One region of the Gottfriedia sp. S16(2024) genome, then DNA from elsewhere that is predicted to be linked to it. Evidence: riboswitches for the same ligand, from Rfam matches in the RefSeq annotation. Region 1 holds a riboswitch; each other region holds the start of a gene.
What was found. Region 1 has a riboswitch for thiamine pyrophosphate ahead of AB1282_RS00630 (ABC transporter substrate-binding protein). Riboswitches for the same ligand answer to the same signal wherever they lie in the genome.

Region 1 (7,735 bases):
TTTATTTAAAATTTCGAGATCTGCTGAAATTAATTATAGCGGCTCTTACATTTATTCCTGTAGGCATATCCATTTTATCAGTTGGAATAGATTCTTTTTGGTCTTTTGAAACGTTGAATTGGTTTGTGCTAATTGTAGCGCTAGTTACGATTGGAATTTTGGCTTATAAAAATGGAGATGAAAAGCAATTTATCTTATTAAGCAGTTCTTTATTAATAACGGTTATATTGATTGCTTTTATAACACAAATTGTTCAAATAATTGCGGTAGATCAGTCTGACAATATGATTCGATTATTAATTAATATAAGTTGGATCTTGCTTTCGATTTTAGCTATGATACTTGGTAACATTAAGAAGTTTAAAGTTTGGACATATACTGGGATAGGTTTATTATTACTGACACTAGGAAAACTTGTATTAATAGATTTACCAAATATTACATTGATGGTTAGAGCTGGTTTATTTATACTGCTTGGCTTGATTGGTTTAGTAATTTCTAGAATATTTTTTAAGGGAAGTAGTAGTCAAAAAATCGAAAAAATTTAGTATACAGGAGTAAGTTAATGCTAATCACTGAAACTAAAAACTTATTATTAATGACTTTTACAGCAGATGCCATGGTTTCTGTTTTAAGTGGAAATAAAGAGTTAGAATTTGAAAATCAATTTTATACATTCGCTAATGGATGGCCAATTCTTGTATATAAAAATCTTTTCCCTTATAAAATCTCTCGTTTTCAAACTCACCCTACTGAGGAAAAATATGAAGGAATAATTATTCATAAAAAAGATCGAGTAATTATTGGGGACATGGGATTTAAAGGTGGTCCTGATGAAACTGGAATTATGGAAATAGGTTATAGTATCGCACCTAGTTATCAAGGTAAAGGATATGCAACTGAAATGGGTAGGGCTTTTTGTGAGTGGGGAATGAAGCAAAATCATGTTACAAGAATAACTGCAATTTGTTCCATTTATAATCACGCCTCTATTAGAGTTTTAGAGAAAATTGGAATGATAAAAGTAAAAGAAGAAATTGAAAAATATTATTGGATGTTAGATAAAAAATAAATTAGTGATTTTCGCTTATTAGAATGATTAATTTTTCTAGAAGAAGGTGGGCTTATTCTTACAACAAGAAATACATCTATCATCTTTATGGTCATAACTAAACGTGAATTTGGTCGATTCGTTTTGTACGATCTTATGATAAGCGGCTTAGTATATGGCTCTCTAAAAAAATACTACTCAAGTGACCTAATCGCAATTTTTGGTAGCTTTACAATACCGACAGTTTTAAAAAGAGTGGCTGTATTATTAGAACGGAAATAAAAAGAAGCACTAAATTGAGCATTCTTTCTCAGCTTGTTGAAATATAAAAAGGTCTATAGGGAAAAAATATTAATTAGAACATTATTGATGTTAAAATTCATTTTTTGGATGATCTATCTATTAATGGTTTTAAATTTTAATATGGTTGAGCAATTTTATGATTCAAATAACACTAGTAATGGTTTTTGAAGTTAAAAATATTATGAGCTTATTTTTAGAAGAACAATTTCAATTGAATAGTTTATTAAATAATGTTCGATATTAATTGACATACAAACTGATTAATAAACAACTGATAGGATACTCTAAGTAAATGCTATTTGAATAGGTTTTAATGGAGACTTTTTTTGATGAATAAGTTGATTGGAACGGAGGGTTGCTCGACTCCTATGGGAAATGCGGGAAGGCTGAGACCCCACAGGAACGAACGTGACGAGGAGGCTCAGGTCTCGCCCCATGGAAAGCGAGCATCCTGTAGTGGAAATCAACATCATTCTACTCCTTTTACGAAAATTTGGTAATTTAAGTAACAAAGTTGTTTTTCAACAGCGTAAAAAAAGGATGCTCATTGAGCATCCTTTCTAAATATTAACCTTGTTGTACAGGACTTTTAGGTTCAGTATCTAAATTCATTGCTGGTCCGAAGAATTCATAATGAATTTGTGTATCTTTAATACCTAATTCTTTTAAACTAGTAATAATTGCTTTTAAAAACGGTACTGGTCCACATACGTAATAATCTGCATTGTCTGATTTAATATTGTTATTTAACCATTCGGCATCAATATAGCCTTGCTTTTTAAAGTTATTGTTTTGAAGATCTTCCTCAAAAGGATTCTCATAAACAAATGATAAATTGTAATTTGTTAATTGCTCTTTTAATTGGTTTAATTCATTTTCAAATGCTTGTAATTTACCGTTTCTTGAAGCACTAATGAAGTTAACTTGACGTTGTGGTTGATTACTTGCAATTGACTTAGCCATACTGATCAATGGTGTAATTCCAACACCACCACTTAAGAAAACAACATCTGAATCAATTTCAGTATTTAAAGTAAATTCACCTGCTGGAGCAGTAATTTCTAACGTATCACCAACATTTACTTGATTGTGTAGATAGTTTGAGAATTTACCTAGAGGTTGGTTTTCTTCAGCTTCTCTTTTTACTGAAAATCTAAAGTGATTTTTACCTGGAGCATCAGATAAACTATATTGTCTGTTAGATAGATATTCTTCACCAGGAATTTGTGAACGAACAGTAATATATTGACCTGGTAAGAAAGTAGGCACTGAAGAATCATCTTTAGGAACTAAGTAGAATGATGTTATTACATCGCTTTCTTCAACTTTTTCGATGACTTTAAATTCTTTAAATTCAGACCATCCGCCTTCTTGAGATGAAGCTGCTTCATACATTTCTTTTTCGATATCGATAAATACTTGAGCAATAATTCCATATGCTTCAGCCCAAGCACCTAGTATTTCATCAGTTGCAGCATCACCAAGTACTTCTTTAATTGCCCCTAGTAGATGTTGCCCTACGATTGGATAGTGTTCTGCTTTAACTTGAAGACTGCGGTGCTTTTGCGCAATTTGTTTTACAACCGGAATAATTGTTGCTAGTTTATCAATGTTTTGTGCTGCAGCTAAAACAGTATTTGCAAGAGCTGTTTGTTGTCTACCTTTTTGTTGATTTGTATGATTGAATACATTTAATAATTCAGGATGATTAGTAAATAAATTTTTATAGAATACTTTAGTGATCTCTGTACCCTTTACTTCTAAGACCGGAACTGTTGACTTAATAATATCAATTGTTTTTTGAGATAGCATGAAAAATCCCCCTAATCACGTTTCAAAGTAGTATTGTAAATACATCTTTATCTTAGACCTAGAAATTATTTAAAGCAATATGTAAAATACTTCTTTTGTCATTTTTTTCGCAAAAATACATAAAAGTTTAAAAAATGTTCACAATTATGCTATGATTAAATTTAAATAAAACAGTGAGGACAAGTTATGCGTTTAACAACTTATTCGGATTACTCTCTTCGTGTACTAATATTTCTAAGCTCTGAGCCACGTGAAAAATTAGTTAATATTAAAGACATCGCTGAAGCTTATGGTATTTCTAAAAACCATTTAATGAAAATAATTTATAATTTAGGAAAGATGGGCTATATCGAAACGATACGTGGTAGAAACGGTGGAATCCGTTTAGCTAAATTACCTACAGAAATAAATATTGGTGAAATAATTCGTAAAACTGAAGAAGACTTTAATATTGTAGAATGTTTTGAGCACGGCAATACTTGTGTAATCACACCAGTTTGCTCTTTAAAACATATATTTAATAAAGCGTTGGATCAATTTTTACAAGTTTTAGATCAATATACATTGGATGATATTGTAAAGAACAATGCCATGCTTAAAGATTATTTTTCCATTAATACAAAGGAATAATATGACATTGAAGAGCGCACGCAATAAAAAAACACAAAAACCAACAAAGGATTACTTTGTTGGTTTTTTCATTTAGTATGGTCTATAGTTTTATATATTTTACGTTTTCCATCGGTTCTTGGAATAAAGATGACGCTATTTTACTAAAAATGGTTGGATCCCCGGTTGTAAAAAATTCATGTGAAGTGATTTCGGAGTTAGATAAGATATTTTGTTGATCTAGTATTGCACTTACCTCTAAAGCTGTTTCATCGCCAGAGCTAATAAGTTGGATCGATGGTCCCATCACTTTTTGAATAATTGGACCGAGTAGTGGGTAATGAGTACACCCTAGTATTAGGGTATCAATATTTGAATCAATAAGCGGTGCAAGAGTGTGCTTAACAATATCAAATATTTCAGGTTTATTGTAGTCCCCATTTTCAACAATCCCAGCAAACTCTGGACATGCCAAACCTTCAATTAAAACTTTGTCATTAATCCTCTTTAATGCAGAATGATAAGCTTTACTATTAATAGTAGCATTCGTTCCGATGACACCGATTTGGTCATTTTGTGTTAATTTTATTGCTGCTCTGGCACCTGGGCGAACAACACCAATGACCGGGATATGAAGTTTTTCCCGCATTTCATTTAAGACGACTGAAGTTGCAGTATTACAGGCGATGACTAACATTTTTATATCTTTTTCCAGTAGAAAATTAGTCATTTCCCAAGTGAATTCCCTAATTTCCGTATATGGTCGTGATCCGTATGGACATCTTGCTGTATCGCCTAAGTATAAAATGTCCTCTTTAGGTAATTGTCTTATAATTTGTTTGGCAACTGTTAAGCCCCCAACACCTGAGTCAATGACTCCGATTGGTTTATTCAAAAAATCCCCTCATTTTACTTAAATATTGTTGATGTAGTATATTCTTTATTCATATAAGATTTTACTATAAGAAATGATATTTTTGTTTATCATTCTCTTTTTAAAAATGTTATAATTTCATAGTTTTATTACGCCTATTAACTGAGTATTAAAACAATTAAACGCAAGTTAAAAATAATTCGTAAATTCAACCATTATCTGTTATATTAATGAGGAAAAGTTTATATATGAGAAAAATGTGGAGGAGCCGGTGTTGCTGGCTGAGATAGCGTCCTTAAGATGTTGACTCTTAGAACCTGATCTGGGTGATGCCAGCGTAGGGAACAGTATCTCTTTTAAGATATGTTTTTTACAGCGCATTCACGTCCGGGTTAATATCCGGGCGTTTTCTTTTTGTATAAACAAAGAACAAAAAGGAGATATAGATAATGAAAAAATTAGTAGTATTTTTAGTGGCTATTTGTTTAATGTTAACTGGATGTGGTCAAAACAAAACTACCACTACTAAAAAGACAAAGCAATTAAAAAAGGTGACTGTCGTACTAGACTGGACCCCGAATACAAATCATACTGGGCTATTTGTTGCTAAGGATAAAGGTTACTTTAAGGAACAAGGACTTGATGTAGATATAATCAACCCGGGAGAAACAGGAGCAGACCAATTGGTGGCATCTGGTAAAGCAGATTTTGGGGTTTCTTATCAAGAGTCAATTACACAAGCAAGAGTTCAAAATGTACCGATTGTTTCAATTGCAGCAATTATTCAACATAATACTTCTGGGTTTGCATCACCAGTGAAAAAAGAAATTAAGTCTCCAAAAGATTTCGTTGGAAAAACTTATGGTGGATGGGGTTCACCGGTTGAAAAGGCTATTTTAAAATCACTTATGTCAGAAGAAAATGCGAATGTTAATAAGTTAAATATCGTTAATATGGGCGATGCTGATTTCTTTACTGCAGTAAAAAGAGATATCGATTTTGCGTGGATTTATCAAGGATGGACAGGAATTGAAGCTGAGCTTCGTGGAGAAAAATTAAACATGATTTATTTAACAGATTATAGTAAAAAGCTAGATTACTATACTCCAGTTTTAGCTACGAATGAAAAAATGATTAGTAAAAATCCTAAAATTGTAAAAGCGTTTGTTGCTGCAGCGTCAAAAGGATATAATTTTGCGATTGATCATCCAAAAGAAGCTGCATCAATTTTAATAAAGGATAATCCGGATTTAGATAAAAAATTAGTTGAAAAAAGCCAAGAATGGTTAGCATCTAAATATAAAGATGATGCAAATCGTTGGGGTGAGCAAAAATTATCAGTTTGGAAAAACTATGCAGATTTCTTAGCTGAAAATAAATTATTAGAAGGAAACTTTAAGCCAAAAGAAGCATTTACGAATGATTTCTTACCAGCGAAATAAGGAGGAGTTAATATGCAAACTACTTTAATGAGTGTCCAAATTATACCGAAAACAAATAATATTGAGGATGTTATTCCAGCAGTTGATGAAGCGATTAAAATTATTGATGAATCAGGTGTAAAATATCAAGTTCAGCCTTTAGAAACAACTATGGAAGGTGACTTGAATCAATTGTTAAATGTTGTTCAAAAAATGAATGAAAGAATGATTGAAATAGGTTGCCATAATGTTATAACTCAAATGAAAATACTTTACCAACCACAAGGTATCACTATGGATGTATTAACGGAGAAGTACCGTTAATGAAATCTAAAAGTATAAAAGGATGGCAACCAATCGTTGTCATCCTGCTTTTTTTAATCTGTTGGCAGCTAAGTATTAAAATTTGGAAAATCGAATCTTGGTTATTGCCAGGGCCGATCTCAATCTTTAAAGAAGGAATGAAATCATCTGATTCACTACTTCCTCACATTTCTTCTACAATTCAATTAACGATTATTGGTCTGTTAATTGGTAGTTTATTAGGATTTTTAATAGCATTTCTATTGCATTTAATACCTGGTGTTAGGGAAGCTTTTTACCCGTTATTAATTCTTTCGCAAAATGTACCAATTATCGTTTTGGCACCGCTTTTAATTATTTGGTTTGGATTTGGTGTATTACCTAAATTAATTATAATTTCTCTTGTTTGTTTTTTCCCTGTTACAGTTTCAGCGTTGGATGGTTTCAGACAAACACCAAGTGAACTAATAAATTATATGAAAATGGCAGGAGCATCTAAATCACAAATTTTTTGGAAAGTTGAGTTACCTTTTTCTCTACCTTCCATTTTTTCCGGCTTAAAGATTTCAGCAACTTATAGTGTTATGGGGGCAGTCATATCTGAATGGCTAGGAGCAAAATCTGGAATTGGGGTATATATGACTTTAGCTTCATCTTCATTTAGAACTGATCGAGTATTTGTTTCAATTTTTATCATTATGTTTTTAAGTATGCTTTTCTTCTTCCTAATAGTCGTAATTGAACGTTTTACTGTTAAATGGAAAGTTAAAGGGGAGAAACGGAAATGACATTACAAGTAGAACAATTATCAAAGAGTTATAGCGGGCATCAAGTGTTAGATAATATCTCCCTTTATGTAAACGAGGGTGAATTTGTATCAATTTTAGGTCCATCTGGTAGTGGGAAAAGTACGTTGTTTCATCTTATAGGTGGTTTACTAAAACCTGATTCTGGAGAAGTAAGGTTAAATGGGTCGATAATAAATGGAGAACTTGGTCATATTAGTTTTATGCCCCAGGATCATTCATTACTACCTTGGAGAACAGTATTAAAAAATATTGTTTTGTCACAGGAATTAAAACATAAACCTGATGAAAAGTTGGCAAGAGACTGGCTTAAAAGAACTGGTTTAGAAAACTATGAGAATGCTTACCCTCATGAATTATCTGGTGGGATGAAGCAACGAGTTTCATTTTTAAGATCATTACTAGCACCGCAGTCGTTTATGTGTATGGATGAGCCTTTTTCAGCTTTAGATGAATTCACTAGACTTGAAATGCAACAATGGCTTTTATCAATTTGGGAAGAGCAACGACGATCAATTTTATTGGTTACACATAATATTGATGAAGCGTTGTTAAT
Region 2 (7,735 bases), 1.5 Mb from region 1:
AGACGATGCAATTAAAACTGGTTCTGATGATATGATCAAAACGATTTCAGAATTAAAAACACAAATTTCGAATAATGATGAAGCAAAGGCAAAAGATAGCGGAGAAGCGCTTGAAAAATCATGGGAAAAATTCGAAGACTCAGTAAAAGATAAAGACAAATCACTTTATGAAAAAGTTGAAACGCCACTTCATATTATAGAAGCAGGAGTAAAGGTATCTCCATTGAATGCGGATACACTTAACCAAGCTGGTGACGAGTTGGAAAGTGTATTAAAAGAAGTTAAAGATCTAAAATAATAAAGATATAATTACTCATTGTTTTCTAAAAAAGCCTACATCGAATTTTCTTTGTGGGCTTTTTTTTGCTTTTTTTTGCTCGATTTTGGGAATTTTTTCTTAGGTAAACCTTTTCATAAAATCAGGTAGACAATTAACTTGACTTAATTTAAGATAAAGATATTGATAAGGATTATCATTATTAATTGTTTATATATAATAAGTTTCGATCCGGGGGAATCACTTATGTTACTTTCAGAATTAAAAAAAGGCGAAAAAGCAAAAATAACGGACTTGTCATCACTAGGTGAGGCAGTGAAGAGACGTCTTTTAGATCTAGGGATAAGTGAAGGGGCTATGGTCTGCTTACAATGTACAATGCCGTTCAAAGGGCCTTGTATGATTGAAAATTGCGGACAATCACTTGGCATTCGATTTCATGATGCATCTGGGATAAAGGTAGAAAAAATATGTTAAATATAGCGCTTATTGGCAATCCAAATACAGGAAAAACTTCTCTATTTAATAATTTAACGGGTACATACCAATATGTAGGGAATTGGAGTGGCGTTACCGTTGAAAAAAAGGTAGGGAGTATTAAAAATAAAATTGGAAATCTAATTGATTTACCAGGTATCTATTCTCTGAGCCCTCTTTCAAAAGATGAGGCCGTTGTTTCACATTTTTTTGTAAATGAAACATTTGATGGGATGATTAATATTGTTGACGCTGCTCAATTAGAGAGAAATTTAATGCTCACTCTTCAACTTCTAGAGTTTAATAAATCAATGATTATTGGTCTAAATATGGTTGATGTTGCTAAAAGGAGAGGAATTTCAATTGATCCTTCTAGTATCTCAAAGATATTAAAAGTACCAGTTATTCCAATTGATGCTAGATCGGGTAAGGGAACAGACGAAGTAAATGAAGTATTAGCGACAATTCCTCAATCTGAAGTTGAGTTTGAAATTGATTATGGAAAAATTGTTGAAGATGGTATTAAAAATATTATGACATTATTACCTACAACTTTATCTATTCCTAAAAGATGGACTGCAATACAAATCTTAGAGGGGAATAAAGAGGTAATCGAATTTATAGCTTCATCTTACGATTTTAGTAAAATTGACCAAGTAATTAAAATAACAGCGGAACAATTAAACAGTGAACAAGGTGTAGCACCTTCAAAATGGATTTATTCTGTAAGAAAAGAAATGATTTCAAATTTAATTGGTAGTTCGGTAGAGAAAGAATCGAATGAAGCAGTTACATTAACTGATCGCATTGATCGATTTGTGACACACCCAATTTTGGGTATTCCTATTTTCTTAGTAACAATGTTTTTAATGTTTAAGCTTACTTTCGATTGGTTAGGGTTACCCTTATCCGACGCATTAGATGGTTTTTTATCAGGACCTGTAACAGACTGGCTTACTAACGGCTTAAATGCAATTCATGCATCTGATTTTATCAAAGCAGTTATTCTTGATGGAATTGTTGCCGGTGTTGGTGGAGTTTTAGTCTTTGTTCCACAAATTTTTATTTTGTTTTTACTAATATCATTCCTTGAAGATTTTGGATATATGTCTCGCGCAGCTTTAGTAATGGATCGTTCGATGGAGATGGTTGGTTTAACCGGAAAGGCATTTATTCCAATGATTATAGGATTTGGTTGTAATGTACCTGGGGTTATGGCCGCTAGAACAATAGAACAGCCTAGAGAGAGACTACTCACGATTTTGTTAACACCATTAATGTCTTGTTCGGCACGATTACCAGTATACGCACTATTCGTTGGAGCGTTTTTTGCGAAAAATCAAGCAATAGTTGTTTTTTCACTGTATATACTTGGAATCGTAGTTGCATTAATATTAGCTAAGGTTTTTTCATCTACTATATTAAAAGGTGAGTTTTCATTATTTGTCGTAGAACTTCCACCATACCGTATGCCACAAGGTAAAGCTTTGTTTAGAAGCACATGGGACAAAGGGAAGGGCTTTATTCGAAAAGCTGGTACGTTTATTTTTGGTGGTTCTGTAGCTATATGGTTATTATCTTATATGGGACCAAGTGGTTTCGGTGTTTCGATGGATGATAGCTTTTTAGCAATGATTGGGGGTATACTTACACCAATACTTGCACCTTTAGGATTTGGTACATGGCAAGCAGGTGCTTCTTTACTAACAGGATTTTTAGCTAAAGAGGTTGTCGTATCTGCTATGAATATTATCTATCACGTGCCAAATGCACATTCTTTACAAGGAATACTGTCAACACAGTTTTCTGCACTTTCCGCATTTAGCTTTATGGTTTTTGTCTTATTGTATGTACCATGTCTAGCAACAGTTGCGACAATTCGTAAAGAGACAGGTTCAGCTAAATGGACATATTTCTCAGTTGGATATGCATTAGTTATTGCATATATATTAGCATTAATTATCTATCAAGTTGGAAGTCTCTTAGGCTACTAGAGAAAGGGGTATCTACTTATGATTGTCAATATTATAATAGGAGCTCTTATTTTTGGATATGCAGGGTGGACACTTTTACGATATATAAAGAAAACGAAAAAAGGTAAATGTGGCTCTTGCTCGATCGCAAAAACTTGTAGTTCAAATTGTGATACAGTTAATTATTCAAAATAGCAATATGGTTTTCTTTAAAGACAAAATTTAAAGGAATCAGTCTAAATACTTGAATAAATTTAGAGGATTAATTAAGATGATAAAGTAATTAAAGTAAATAATTGAATAGTACTAGGGGTGCCGTAAATGGTCGGCTGAGATTAAGACACAGGTAGTCTTTGACCCTTTAACCTGATCTGGATAATGCCAGCGTAGGAAAGTGAACGGTAGAATACATTTTTTGTATTCATAACATTGATTTGTTCGAGCACAAGTCCTTATGGGATTTGTGCTTTTTTGTATTTAAAATCAAGTTTCATCTTCTATCTGTAAGATCAAAGAGTTCTATTCATGAAATAGGGGGAAGAAAATTGAAAAAAGTATTAACGATAGCCGGCTCTGATTCAAGTGGTGGTGCAGGTATTCAAGCGGATTTAAAGACATTTTCAGCTCATCATGTTTTTGGAATGAGTGTAATTACAGCTGTAACAGCTCAAAATACGCAAGGAGTGTTCGCTGTACAAGATATGACACCAGAGATTATTGCTAGTCAGTTAGATGCAATTTTTACTGATATAGAAGTAGATGCTGTAAAAATTGGAATGGTATCTCAAATAGAGACGATTAAAGTAATTGCTGAGAAACTTAAGCAATATAAACCAAAGCAGATCGTAGTTGATCCAGTTATGGTTTCAAAAAGTGGATTTGACTTATTAAGTCCAGATGCAAAGGAAGCTCTAATTCAAGAACTCATTCCTTTAGCAACTGTTATTACGCCAAATCTTCCTGAAGCAGAAGTGATTACTGGAAGAAAAATTACAACGATTGAAGAGATGAAAGAAGCTGCTATTCAAATTCACTCATTAGGTGCAAAGAACGTCCTTGTAAAGGGTGGTCATCTAGAAGGTGAAGCGACCGATATTTGTTTTAACGGTGAGGAGTTTACAAGCTTTAACAGCGTTAGAATTAATACAATTAATACCCACGGTACAGGTTGTACTTTATCTTCAGCGATCACATCTAATTTAGCAAATGAACTTGAATTAAATGAGGCAATTAGAGAGGCGAAAAACTATATAACATTAGCAATCCAACATTCCTTTTCAATTGGAAAAGGAGTAGGTCCTGTCCATCATTTCTACTCATTGTATGAAAAGGCAGGCGTTCAACATGTCTAAGCAAAATGCAAAAATGACGAAGTGGAACTTTACAACACTTTGGTTTGGTGCGGCAGTTTCTGTAGCGGAAATTATGACTGGTGCCCTAGTAGCACCACTAGGTTTTAAGAAAGGTTTAACGGCCATTTTAGTAGGGCATTTACTTGGAACATTATTGCTCATTTTAGGTGGAGTCATTGGTTCTCAGCAAAGATTGTCAGCAATGGAATCTACAAAAATTTCATTTGGTAGTTACGGTAGCTATTTGTTTTCGATTTTAAATGTTTTACAGTTACTAGGCTGGACAGCAATTATGATTTTAACAGGGGCTCGCTCTATCAATTTAGTTACAATAAAAGATTATAAATTCGATCACTTATGGGTTTGGTGTTTAGTAATTGGAGTATTAATCGCGATCTGGTTGTACTTTGGACAAAATGCTTCAAAAAAACTTAATAGTTTAGCCGTTTGTTTATTATTTGTTCTAACAATTGTACTGTGTTTTGTTATTTTTAAAAGTGATAAAATCTTAACTCAACCAAGCACTACTGGATTATCTTTTGGAGAAGCAGTTGAATTATCGGTCATAATGCCACTATCGTGGATTCCATTAATTAGTGATTATACTCGATTTGCAAAGACAACAAAGGATGGAGCAATTGGTAGTTTTATAGGTTATATGTTTGGAAGCTCTTGGATGTATATTATTGGGCTAGGCGCAGCACTGGCATTTAATGAAGTAGACCCGGTTGCTGTTTTAATGAGTGCAAATCTGGGATTATTTGCGGTTGGTATCGTCGTCCTAGCGACTGTTACAACAACATTCATGGATGCTTATTCTGCCGGAATATCAGTTACAACCATTTTTCCAAAACTAAATGGAAAACATATAGCCCTTATCGTTACAGCTATAGGAACATTATTAGCCGTTATTTTCCCAATTGAAAAGTATGAAGGATTTTTATATACAATTGGTTCATTTTTTGCGCCGCTATATGCAATTTTATTAACGGACTATTTTATCCTAAAAAGAACAAGTATAAGTAAATCGTTGAAAATTGATTGGATTGCGGTTATTACATGGATTTTAGGAGTTTTTATTTATCGTAAGTTTGTACAATTAGATTTCTTCCTTGGGGCTACTGTACCAAGTATGATTTTAATTTGTGTCATTTATATAGTTGTTCAGTTTGTTATTAATAAGCTTGTTCCAAAGCAAATCGGGGGAGAAAAAAATGTTAACTATGAATGAAATGAGTCAAATTCTTGAAAGCGTGAAAGAGAAAAAGCCTTTAGTTCATCACATTACAAATTATGTAACTGTAAATGATTGTGCAAATATGGTGTTAGCTCTAGGTGGATCACCAGTTATGGCAGATGATTTAGCCGAAGTAGAAGAAATGGTATCTTTTGCATCAGCTCTTGTTATTAATATTGGAACATTAAATGAAAGAACAATCCAATCAATGATTAAAGCTGGTAAAAAAGCTAATCAATTAGGCGTACCAGTTATATTAGATCCTGTTGGTGTAGGAGCAACTACTTTACGTACAGAAACGACTGCTAAATTATTGAAAGAAGTACGTTTTGCAGTAGTTCGTGGAAATATGTCAGAAATTAAAATGATTGCTGGCTTAAATGTTCAAATTAAAGGTGTGGATTCTGTAGCTGGTGAAGAAGACGGCGTTGAAATTGCGAAATCTCTATCAGCGAAATTAGGCTCAGTAGTTGCAATTACAGGTGCAGTAGATATTATTGCAGAACAGGACCGAGTATGTACCATTTCAAATGGAGATAAAATGCTAGCTGATGTAACTGGAACTGGATGTATGAGTACATCACTAATTGGAACTTATGCTGGTGCAACGACTGATTATTTCCTTGCAGCTGTTTCCGGTATTACTACGATGGGACTATGTGGAGAGCTTGCTAAGGCTCGCCTAACTGAAGGGCAAGGAATCGGTACATTTAAAATAAACTTATTTGATGAAGTATCTAAAGCTTCTGTTGATACACTTCTAACGGGAGGAAAAATCGAATGGCTATAACAAAAAGTAAAATAGATTATAAGCTTTATTTAGTAACTGACAGAGATGTATTAGGATCAAGAGATTTAGTTCAATCTATTGAGGAAGCAATTAAAGGTGGAACAACAATCGTACAAATAAGAGAAAAAAATTGTAGTAGTCTAGATTTTTACAAAATTGCTTTGCAAGTAAAAGAAGTAACTTCAAAATATAATGTTCCATTGATTATTAATGACCGTTTAGATATCGCTTTGGCGATACAGGCTGATGGATTGCATATCGGTCAAGAAGACTTACCTTTAACTGTAGCTAGACAGATTATTGGAGAAGATATGATTATTGGTGTATCTGCATCAACATTAGAAGAAGCAATGATTGCACAGGAACAAGGTGCGGATTATGTTGGAATTGGTTCAGTGTATCCGACGAGTACAAAACTAGATGCAAAATATTTAGCACGAGATGAGTTACGAAGAATACGTGAGGCAGTAAAAATTCCAATCGTAGGCATCGGTGGAATTAATGAAAAAAACGTTTCTGAATTAATGGAAACAGATATTGATGGTGTTGCAATTGTTTCTGCGATTTTAGGGAAAGAAGATATAAAATCGGCTGCTGAGCATTTGAGTATGTTGGTTAATAAAAAATAAATTTGTATCTGGGTATCTATTACATCGTTATTTGATGGATAGGTGCCCTTTTTTATATAAAAGTATGTATTATGGGGAGATATATTAAAATGTGAAAAAATTGACAAATTATTCAATTATATCCCAGCATTGTAACGATGTTTTCAGGTAAAATCTTCCTCAATGAGTAAATCAGTAGAAAGGGAGATTAGTAATGAAAAAGCTATTAGTCGAAGAAAAAATTATAATAGGGTTTATATTATGTATCGTTTGTTTAGGAATTTTATTACCAAAAGGCAAGGCAAATTCGTTTCAATTTAAACCGGGAGACATACTTATTTCAAAGAGTACAGCTCCTGGGGTAAGTGGAAAGGGGATTGTAGGTCATGCAGGGATCGTGATTGATTCTAAAACTGTGTTGCATATTGCTGGACCGAACAAAATGCCATCAAAGATTTCGATAACCGAATGGCTTAGTCAATCTAAGAATCCAAGTACAAAAGTAATTAGATCAAAAAATGCGACACTGGGAACAAAGGTAGCTCAAAAAGCTAAGGATAACTTTTTAAATAAAAATATACCTTATGATTTAAACTTTACTCCAAATCCAACTAATATTAAAAAAACTTATTGTAGTGAATTAGTATGGTATTCGTATTACAAAGCAGGTTTTGAATATAAAAAGCCTAGTACTTTATCAATGGGAGGTGGAGTTTTTAAAACAGTTTGGCAGCGTCCTTCAATTATCAAACCATACGACTTCTTAAATAACTTAGCTTTATCGTATAATAACTTTCATATTGTAAAAACATTTAATTGGTAAAAAGGAGGTCGCCTCCTTTTTTTAAGGGGTTTTACCTTTTATTTTTTCATATTCTCTAGCACTATATTCAACCCCATGTAAAATATAATAATCCAATTTTACTTTATTTTTTTGGTGGTCTTTATAATAATAATAAGTTCCCTGATCACCCAGTATTTCAACACAAACAAACCACTTTTTGTCTCCTTTTGCTTTAAT
Region 3 (7,735 bases), 2.0 Mb from region 1:
AAATGGTTATGTAGTTGAAACAGCAATTTCACTTCCTAAGGAAAAATAATTCATTTATTAAAACTTACTTCTAGGTAAAAGCCTAATTACATTATAGACTAGTTTCATAGTTGGCAAAAAAACATACGATACATTATCCACCTCTCCTAATTGAAATTTTTCAATTAGCCGCATGACCCTAAGGGAGTTTTCCCTTAAATATCGTATGAAGGAGGTCACATGTATGAGTACTGGACATCACGGACACCATCTTAACGGTTTTGCTTTAATCGTTGTTCTATTTATCCTATTAATCATTGTTGGAGCAGCTTGCTGGTCTGGATATGACGGATATGGATATGGACATGGACATCACTGGTAATCATTAAAAACTATAAAACTCCTGTTAAGTTTTAACAGGAGTTTTTTTATTTTAAAAAAAGCTTGTACTTGATTATGAATACTCAAGTATACCTCTGTTAATAATATGTTAGGTTTCAATTATTAATGTAGAGGAGGATATTTATGAATAAACAACGAGCTCAAGAAATTGCTTCTTCAGCTGAAATGGCTAATGTGACATATAATGGGGTGCCAATTTACATTCAACATGTTGATGAAACAAATGAAACTGCTAGAATCTATCCGCTAGGTCAACCAGATCGAGAGGAAGAAGTTTCAATCAATAGTTTGTCAGAACATTAATTCTAGAATAACAAAAACAAACCTCTTAGCCTGAGGTTTGTTTTTGTTATTACGTATTACCAACATAAGCTCTCAATTAAACTGCATTTAAGACATTCTTGTATCGTATCTTTCTTCAAAAAATCGTGGTCACAATTTTTTTGAATCGTTTTCAGTTCTATTTTTAAGTGTTGCATATATTCTTCCAATTGTTTTATCTCGTTTATGATTTCTTCTACCCTATTCATATAAGGCTCACACCCTTATTGATAGATTTCCCCGCCTTGTTTTCTAAATTCAAGTGCTTTTTCTTTCATTCCTTCTTCAATGATTGAACCATTCTGAAGTTCTTCTTGTTTTACTATATCTCGAATATCTTGTGAAATTCTCATACTACAGAATTTTGGACCACACATTGAACAAAAATGCGCTGTTTTAGCTCCTTCGGCAGGTAATGTTTCATCATGATATTCAATTGCTCTTTCAGGATCAAGAGAAAGATTAAATTGATCACGCCATCTAAATTCAAATCTAGCTTTTGAAAGTGCATCATCTCTTTTTTGTGCACCAGGGTGTCCTTTTGCTAAGTCAGCTGCATGCGCCGCTATTTTGTATGTAATAACTCCTACTCTTACGTCTTCTTTATTTGGAAGACCTAAATGCTCTTTCGGAGTTACATAACAAAGCATTGCAGTACCAAACCAACCAATCATTGCTGCACCGATTGCTGATGTAATATGATCGTATCCAGGTGCAATATCAGTCGTTAGCGGTCCTAAAGTATAAAATGGCGCTTCCTGACAAATTTCTAATTGTTTATCCATATTCTCTTTAATTAAGTGCATTGGTACATGTCCCGGTCCTTCAATCATAACTTGAACATCGTGCTTCCATGCAATTTTCGTTAACTCACCAAGTGTTTCTAACTCAGAAAATTGTGCTTCGTCATTTGCATCGGCAATTGAGCCTGGTCTCAGTCCATCTCCTAAAGAGAATGTTACGTCATAACGCTTCATAATTTCACAAATTTCTTCAAAATGAGTATACAAAAAATTCTCTTTATGATGAGCTAAACACCATTGAGCCAAAATAGACCCTCCACGAGATACAATTCCTGTCACTCGTTTTGCCGTTAATGGAATATAGCGTAATAATACACCCGCGTGAATTGTAAAATAGTCTACACCTTGTTCCGCTTGCTCGATTAGTGTATCTCTAAACACTTCCCAGCTTAAATCTTCAGCGATTCCATTAACTTTTTCAAGCGCTTGATAAATCGGAACTGTCCCTACTGGTACTGGAGAGTTTCGGATAATCCATTCACGTGTTGTATGAATATTCTTACCAGTAGAAAGATCCATCATCGTATCCGCACCCCAGCGAGTAGCCCATGTCATTTTTTCTACTTCTTCTTCGATTGAAGACGTAACCGCTGAATTACCTATATTGGCATTAATTTTCACATGAAAATTACGACCGATGATCATTGGCTCACTTTCAGGGTGATTAATATTCGATGGAATGACAGCTCTTCCCTTAGCAACTTCATCACGAACAAATTCAGCCGAAACATTTTCTCGAATCGCAATAAATTCCATTTCAGGTGTAATAATTCCTTTTCGAGCATAATGCATTTGAGTAATATTTCCATTCTCCTTTGCTCGTAACGGTTTTCTTTTTAACCCTTTAAATACTTCAACATTATGTTGATCTGACTCTTTTCTATATCCATTATCTTCAGGCTTTATTTCGCGCCCTTCATACTCTTCAACATCATTTCGTTCAATTACCCAGTTTTGTCTAATCGCCTTAAGTCCATTTCGAATATCAACTGAGCTAGCTGAATCTGTGTAAGGTCCGCTAGTGTCGTATACTCTAACTGGAGCATTTTCTTCTTCTCCAAAAGTGCCAGTTGTTGGGCTTAATTGAATCTCACGCATTGGCACCTTAATGTCAGGTCTAGATCCTTCAACATATACCTTCTTACTCCCTGAAAAACTAGACATGATGGAAAAATTCATTTCATTTACAGAATTGTTCATTTGATTTCATTCCCCTTTTTAATTAGTTTAAAAAGGACGAAATCCAATCCATTTAAAGCATGAAAAAAAGCCGGAATCTTATGTTTAAGACCCGGCTAAGTGTTAGCAAAACTACATTAATAATTATGTAATCATTAATGAAAATTTCTAACTTCCCCACGCTGGTATGAACCAGATCAGGTCCTGAGGGTTAAGAAACTTAATCACGTTTCTCTCTCAGCCCAATTAATTGGACACCCCTAGTCAATCTATTAAATTGTTCAAACTAAATATAAACCCATAAATTTAAAATGTAAATGTTTTTATTTCCCTAAATTTTTACAGAAACTCCAAACAAAAAAAAATTTTGGTTTTTTTATACTACTAAAAACACTTGATTCCACTATACTTCAAGCCCAATTTCTGGTAATAAAATGGGACTAGTAAAAATAAATTTAGTATTGAATATTATTTTTTATATGCTATGCTAAGATTAATTTTCATACATATTCATCACTAGGGGATCCCTTGATAAGGGCTGAGAATAAGGTAGTTACTTTTAAACCCTCAAAACCTGAACAGGCTAGTACCTGCGTAGGAAAGTGGCGCATTTTATACTTTTTTCGCGTGCAATGTAACCACTTTCTTTTTTTTAGGAAAGTGGTTTTTTTGTTTGAAAAAATTTTGCAAATGAAAGAGGCTGGGCCATGGAACTTATTGCAATTACAGATGATCAGCACTCAGTCGAAGTACTTGCTACAAAAATAATTCAAATAATCGATGCAGTCGACTATGTGCATATTCGTGAAAAGTCGAAAACGGCAATCGAGCTACTATCACTCTTAAATCTACTAAAAATAAACAAAGTAGATATGAAAAAAATTGTTTTAAATGATCGTTTAGATATAACTATTTTCTCTAACCTATCAAATATTCACTTACCGGGACATGGTCTTCCACTTGTTGATGTAAAAGAATATTTTCCTAATTTACGAGTAGGAAAATCAGTTCACACACTTACTGAAGCAATACAGGCAGAAAATGATAAAGCTGACTATATTCTGTACGGTCATTGTTTTGAAACAGAGTGTAAAAATGGATTAACACCTAATGGGATTGAACTAATTCCAGAAATGAAAAAAACGTTAACTATACCAATCTATGCAGTCGGCGGAATATTACCTGAACATATCCAGGTTCTAAAAGAGAACGAAATTGATGGTATAGCTGTCATGTCTGGCATATTTTCTGCCCGAAATCCTCTAGAAGCTGCGCTGCAATATTTTGAAAGGTGTAAATTCGCTTATGAACAAGAAATTTGAAGTTGTAGTAATTGGTGGTGGAATAATAGGTTGTTCCATTGCTTATTATCTAGCGAAAGAAAACATTCATGTCGCAGTTCTAGAAGGACAGCAAGTTGGACAGAAAACAACTAAGGCAGCTGCTGGAATGCTTGGTGCCCATTCCGAGTGGGATCACTCCGAGTCGTTTTTTACTTTTGCTAGAAATAGTCAATTAACTTATTTTCACCTTCAAGAAGAATTAAAAGAATTATGTGGAATTGATATTGAACTTAAAAAAGGTGGCATTTTCAAACTAGCTTATACAGATTTAGAAAAAAAACAATTAACTCCGCTACTCACTCAAACTTCGGCACTTTGGTATAACCAGGAGGAGTTAAAAAAACAGATACCTGGCATCCATCCAAACATCATTGGAGCAGCTTATATTGAAGACGACGTGAATGTATTACCTGTTTCTGTCTGTAACGCGTTTTGCAAGAGTGCTCAAATTTTAGGTGCATCTATATTTGAATATACTCATGTATTTCAGATTCAAAAAAATGATTCACATTATTTAATTAAAACTACAAATGGCAATTTTGAAGCAAAAACTCTTGTAGTTGCAAGTGGTGTTTGGAGTAATTCATTGTTTGGGCAGCTTGGATTACATCATGAAATTATTCCCGTTAAAGGTGAATGCATCGCGGTCAGAAGTGAAAAGGTTGCATTAAAACATACTCTTTTCCATGAACAAAATTATATTGTTCCAAGGAATGACGGTCGCCTTGTCATCGGAGCTACGATGATCGATAACGAATGGAATGAGAACCCTAGCTTAAGGGGGATTGAGTCATTAATACAAAGCGCTAAAAAAATGCTTCCCGAAATTGAAGACATGAAAATTGATTCATTTTGGGCAGGATTACGACCGCGAACTCTCGACTATAATCCCTTTATTGGAATTCATCCCGATGAAGATCAAATCTTATTTGCGACCGGCCATTTTCGAAATGGTATTTTGCTTGCACCAGCAACTGGAAAATTAATTCGAGATTTAATCCTTAAACGAAAAGTCGATCGTAACTGGATCGAAGCATTTAAAATCAATCGTTAATTTTTATGTTTTGGAGGTGTAAACACTTGGAAATAAGATTAAACGGAAAGAACATCAACATTTCCAGCAAAACCTGTACAATTCAGGATTTGCTTAATGAATATCAATTAGAAAACCGAATTGTTATTGTCGAGGTTAATAAAGAAATTATTTATAAAGAACAGTATTCATTAACTCATCTCTCTAACGGAGATTCTGTAGAATTAATACATTTTGTAGGTGGTGGCTAATCATGTTAAAAGTAGGAAATCATACATTTCATTCAAGATTATTATTAGGAACAGGAAAATACCCTTCATTTGAAGTCCAGAAAGAAGCTGTTGAAGTATCGAAAGCCGAGATCCTAACTTTTGCTGTTAGAAGAATGAATATTTTTGAGGAATCTCAACCAAATTTTCTAGAACAACTAGATTTAACAAAGTATAAATTATTGCCTAATACTGCTGGTGCAAAAACTGCCGAAGAGGCTGTTAGAATTGCAAGATTGGCAAAAGCATCTGGCTTATGCGATATGATCAAGGTAGAAGTAATTGGGTGTGATAAATCATTATTACCTGATCCAATCGAAACATTGAAAGCATCAGAAATGCTATTAAACGAAGGATTTGTTGTATTACCTTATACTTCCGATGATGTTGTGCTAGCAAGAAGACTAGAAGAACTTGGTGTACATGCGATTATGCCAGGTGCATCTCCTATCGGTTCCGGAAAAGGAATTATTAATCCACTTAATCTTAAATTTATCATTGAGCAATCGAATGTACCTGTTATAGTAGATGCCGGTATCGGGTCGCCAAAAGATGCAGCTTTTGCAATGGAGCTAGGTGCTGATGGAGTCCTTTTAAATACTGCGGTTTCTAATGCAAAAGATCCTGTAAAAATGGCAGTTGCGATGAAGCTTGCTATTGAAGCTGGAAGACTTGGTTATGAGGCAGGAAGAATTGAAGAAAAAAATTATGGTGAAGCTAGTAGCCCAATCACAGGGTTGGTGAATTCTTGACAAACCGCTATGCAAAGCAAGAATTATTTTTAGGAAAAGATCGTCAATCAAACTTACAAAAAGCCAGTGCCATTATTATTGGTGTTGGTGCATTAGGCTCATCAATAGCAGAAATGCTTGTAAGAGCAGGCATTGGAAATATAACAATTGTTGACCGTGATTACGTTGAATGGAGTAATTTACAAAGGCAGTCTCTTTACACAGAAGAGGATGCTAGAAATAAACTACCTAAAGTAATTGCAGCTAAATATCGACTTCAACAAATTAATAGTGAAGTATCGATTACTAGTTTAATAAAAGATATTACTAGTCTTAATATTGAAGAGTTGATTAAAGGTCATACAATTATACTAGATGCAACAGATAACTTTGAAACTAGAATGGTTGTGAATGATGCAGCAATTAAGCATGGGATTCCTTTTATTTTTGGTGCATGTGTTGGAAGCTATGGTCTCTCGTTTCCAATTATTCCAGGAAAAACTCCTTGCCTTAACTGTTTATTAAATCATATACCAACTTTAAATATGACTTGCGATACGGTAGGAGTAATCAGTCCAATTGTGCAAATGATTGCTGCATACCAAGTAACCTATGCTCTGCAATATCTTACTAACTATGAACTTTCACCAATCTTACAATCGATTGATGTTTGGAAGTATGAAAAGTCTGATATAAACATCGAAAAATTAAAAAATAAAAATTGTCCAACATGTGGCTCTATAAGAAGTTATCCATTTTTAAAAGATGATGACCATATGAAGTCATATGTTTTATGTGGAAGAGATGCAGTCCAATTAAGAGTATCATCTCCTAAGATTCCAACACTAACTAACCTTTCTGAAAGATTACAAGGGTTAGTTAGTGATTTGATTGTAAATCCTTATTTATTGTCATGTACTTATGAAGATCATCGCATTGTTTTATTTAAAGACGGTCGAGCAATTATTCACGGTACAAAGGAAGCATCTATTGCTAAAGAACTCTATCGTAAAGTTTTAGGTTGAAATAGAAAAATACCCTTTCAAAGACTAATAATTTAATAGTCTTTGAAAGGGTCAATTATAAACAATCTCTATAAATCAATTAGACTCATTCCCCACTGAACCCGCAAATGTTAAGCTAGATTCTTCATCGATTGGAAATTCAATAACTGTTCTTCCAACATTAATACAGCAACTATCATGGAAGGAAATTATGGCACCTCAACTATAAATGGCACAATAAACACATCTCCATTTTGTTTAAACTGTCCCCATATTTTATATAATCCTTTTTTAGGAAAACTAGTCATAAACTCTGCGTCAGGTCCACTTGATTTTTCATTCATTGGATGGACATGTAAGTAAGTATTTGTATCCCCACTAATCGCAACAACGTGACCAATAGCACCCAAATAAGGCTGTAAATCAGTAATACCTTTTTTGGTTTTAGCATCTTTAATCGTAAATGTCATTTTAACTTCATTATTTGTCATCAATTTATCAAATTTTAAAGTAACCTCTTTTCCATCAATTACTTTTGTTAATATTTTATCTGGTATTAGCGAAACCGGTTTGGCTTGCTCACCTGCCACTTGTACTAATTTTGTTTTTACGTTTTTATCAGAGCCCTCAGGTATAAAATCTGCAAATAATTTATATTCACCACCATTTGG

Region 2: it holds a riboswitch for thiamine pyrophosphate, as region 1 does, so the genes downstream of both, thiD (bifunctional hydroxymethylpyrimidine kinase/phosphomethylpyrimidine kinase) here and AB1282_RS00630 (ABC transporter substrate-binding protein) in region 1, are expected to answer to the same signal.
Region 3: it holds a riboswitch for thiamine pyrophosphate, as region 1 does, so the genes downstream of both, thiC (phosphomethylpyrimidine synthase ThiC) here and AB1282_RS00630 (ABC transporter substrate-binding protein) in region 1, are expected to answer to the same signal.

Annotation. Positions count from the first base shown of each region.
Region 1 covers NZ_JBFLUO010000001.1:89,344-97,078, reverse strand. Annotated here, with positions in the region: gene AB1282_RS00655 (DUF2339 domain-containing protein) at 1-548, shown strand, start outside; gene AB1282_RS00650 (GNAT family N-acetyltransferase) at 566-1,072, shown strand; gene hmpA (NO-inducible flavohemoprotein) at 1,922-3,166, opposite strand; gene AB1282_RS00640 (RrF2 family transcriptional regulator) at 3,353-3,796, shown strand; gene racE (glutamate racemase) at 3,879-4,670, opposite strand; TPP riboswitch at 4,901-5,010, shown strand; gene AB1282_RS00630 (ABC transporter substrate-binding protein) at 5,099-6,091, shown strand; gene AB1282_RS00625 (thiamine-binding protein) at 6,104-6,394, shown strand; gene AB1282_RS00620 (ABC transporter permease) at 6,394-7,161, shown strand; gene AB1282_RS00615 (ABC transporter ATP-binding protein) at 7,158-7,735, shown strand, end outside.
Region 2 covers NZ_JBFLUO010000001.1:1,621,490-1,629,224, forward strand. Annotated here, with positions in the region: gene AB1282_RS07590 (hypothetical protein) at 1-298, shown strand, start outside; gene AB1282_RS07595 (FeoA family protein) at 524-754, shown strand; gene feoB (ferrous iron transport protein B) at 748-2,748, shown strand; gene AB1282_RS07605 (FeoB-associated Cys-rich membrane protein) at 2,767-2,922, shown strand; TPP riboswitch at 3,026-3,137, shown strand; gene thiD (bifunctional hydroxymethylpyrimidine kinase/phosphomethylpyrimidine kinase) at 3,273-4,079, shown strand; gene cytX (putative hydroxymethylpyrimidine transporter CytX) at 4,072-5,310, shown strand; gene thiM (hydroxyethylthiazole kinase) at 5,294-6,106, shown strand; gene thiE (thiamine phosphate synthase) at 6,097-6,735, shown strand; gene AB1282_RS07630 (YiiX/YebB-like N1pC/P60 family cysteine hydrolase) at 6,929-7,537, shown strand; gene AB1282_RS07635 (DUF3139 domain-containing protein) at 7,559-7,735, opposite strand, start outside.
Region 3 covers NZ_JBFLUO010000001.1:2,088,321-2,096,055, reverse strand. Annotated here, with positions in the region: gene AB1282_RS09810 (hypothetical protein) at 1-49, shown strand, start outside; gene AB1282_RS09805 (YjcZ family sporulation protein) at 224-361, shown strand; gene AB1282_RS09800 (small acid-soluble spore protein H) at 505-684, shown strand; gene thiC (phosphomethylpyrimidine synthase ThiC) at 927-2,705, opposite strand; TPP riboswitch at 2,842-2,956, opposite strand; TPP riboswitch at 3,193-3,302, shown strand; gene AB1282_RS09790 (thiamine phosphate synthase) at 3,392-4,006, shown strand; gene thiO (glycine oxidase ThiO) at 3,990-5,081, shown strand; gene thiS (sulfur carrier protein ThiS) at 5,108-5,311, shown strand; gene AB1282_RS09775 (thiazole synthase) at 5,314-6,081, shown strand; gene AB1282_RS09770 (ThiF family adenylyltransferase) at 6,078-7,085, shown strand; gene AB1282_RS09765 (hypothetical protein) at 7,274-7,735, opposite strand, start outside.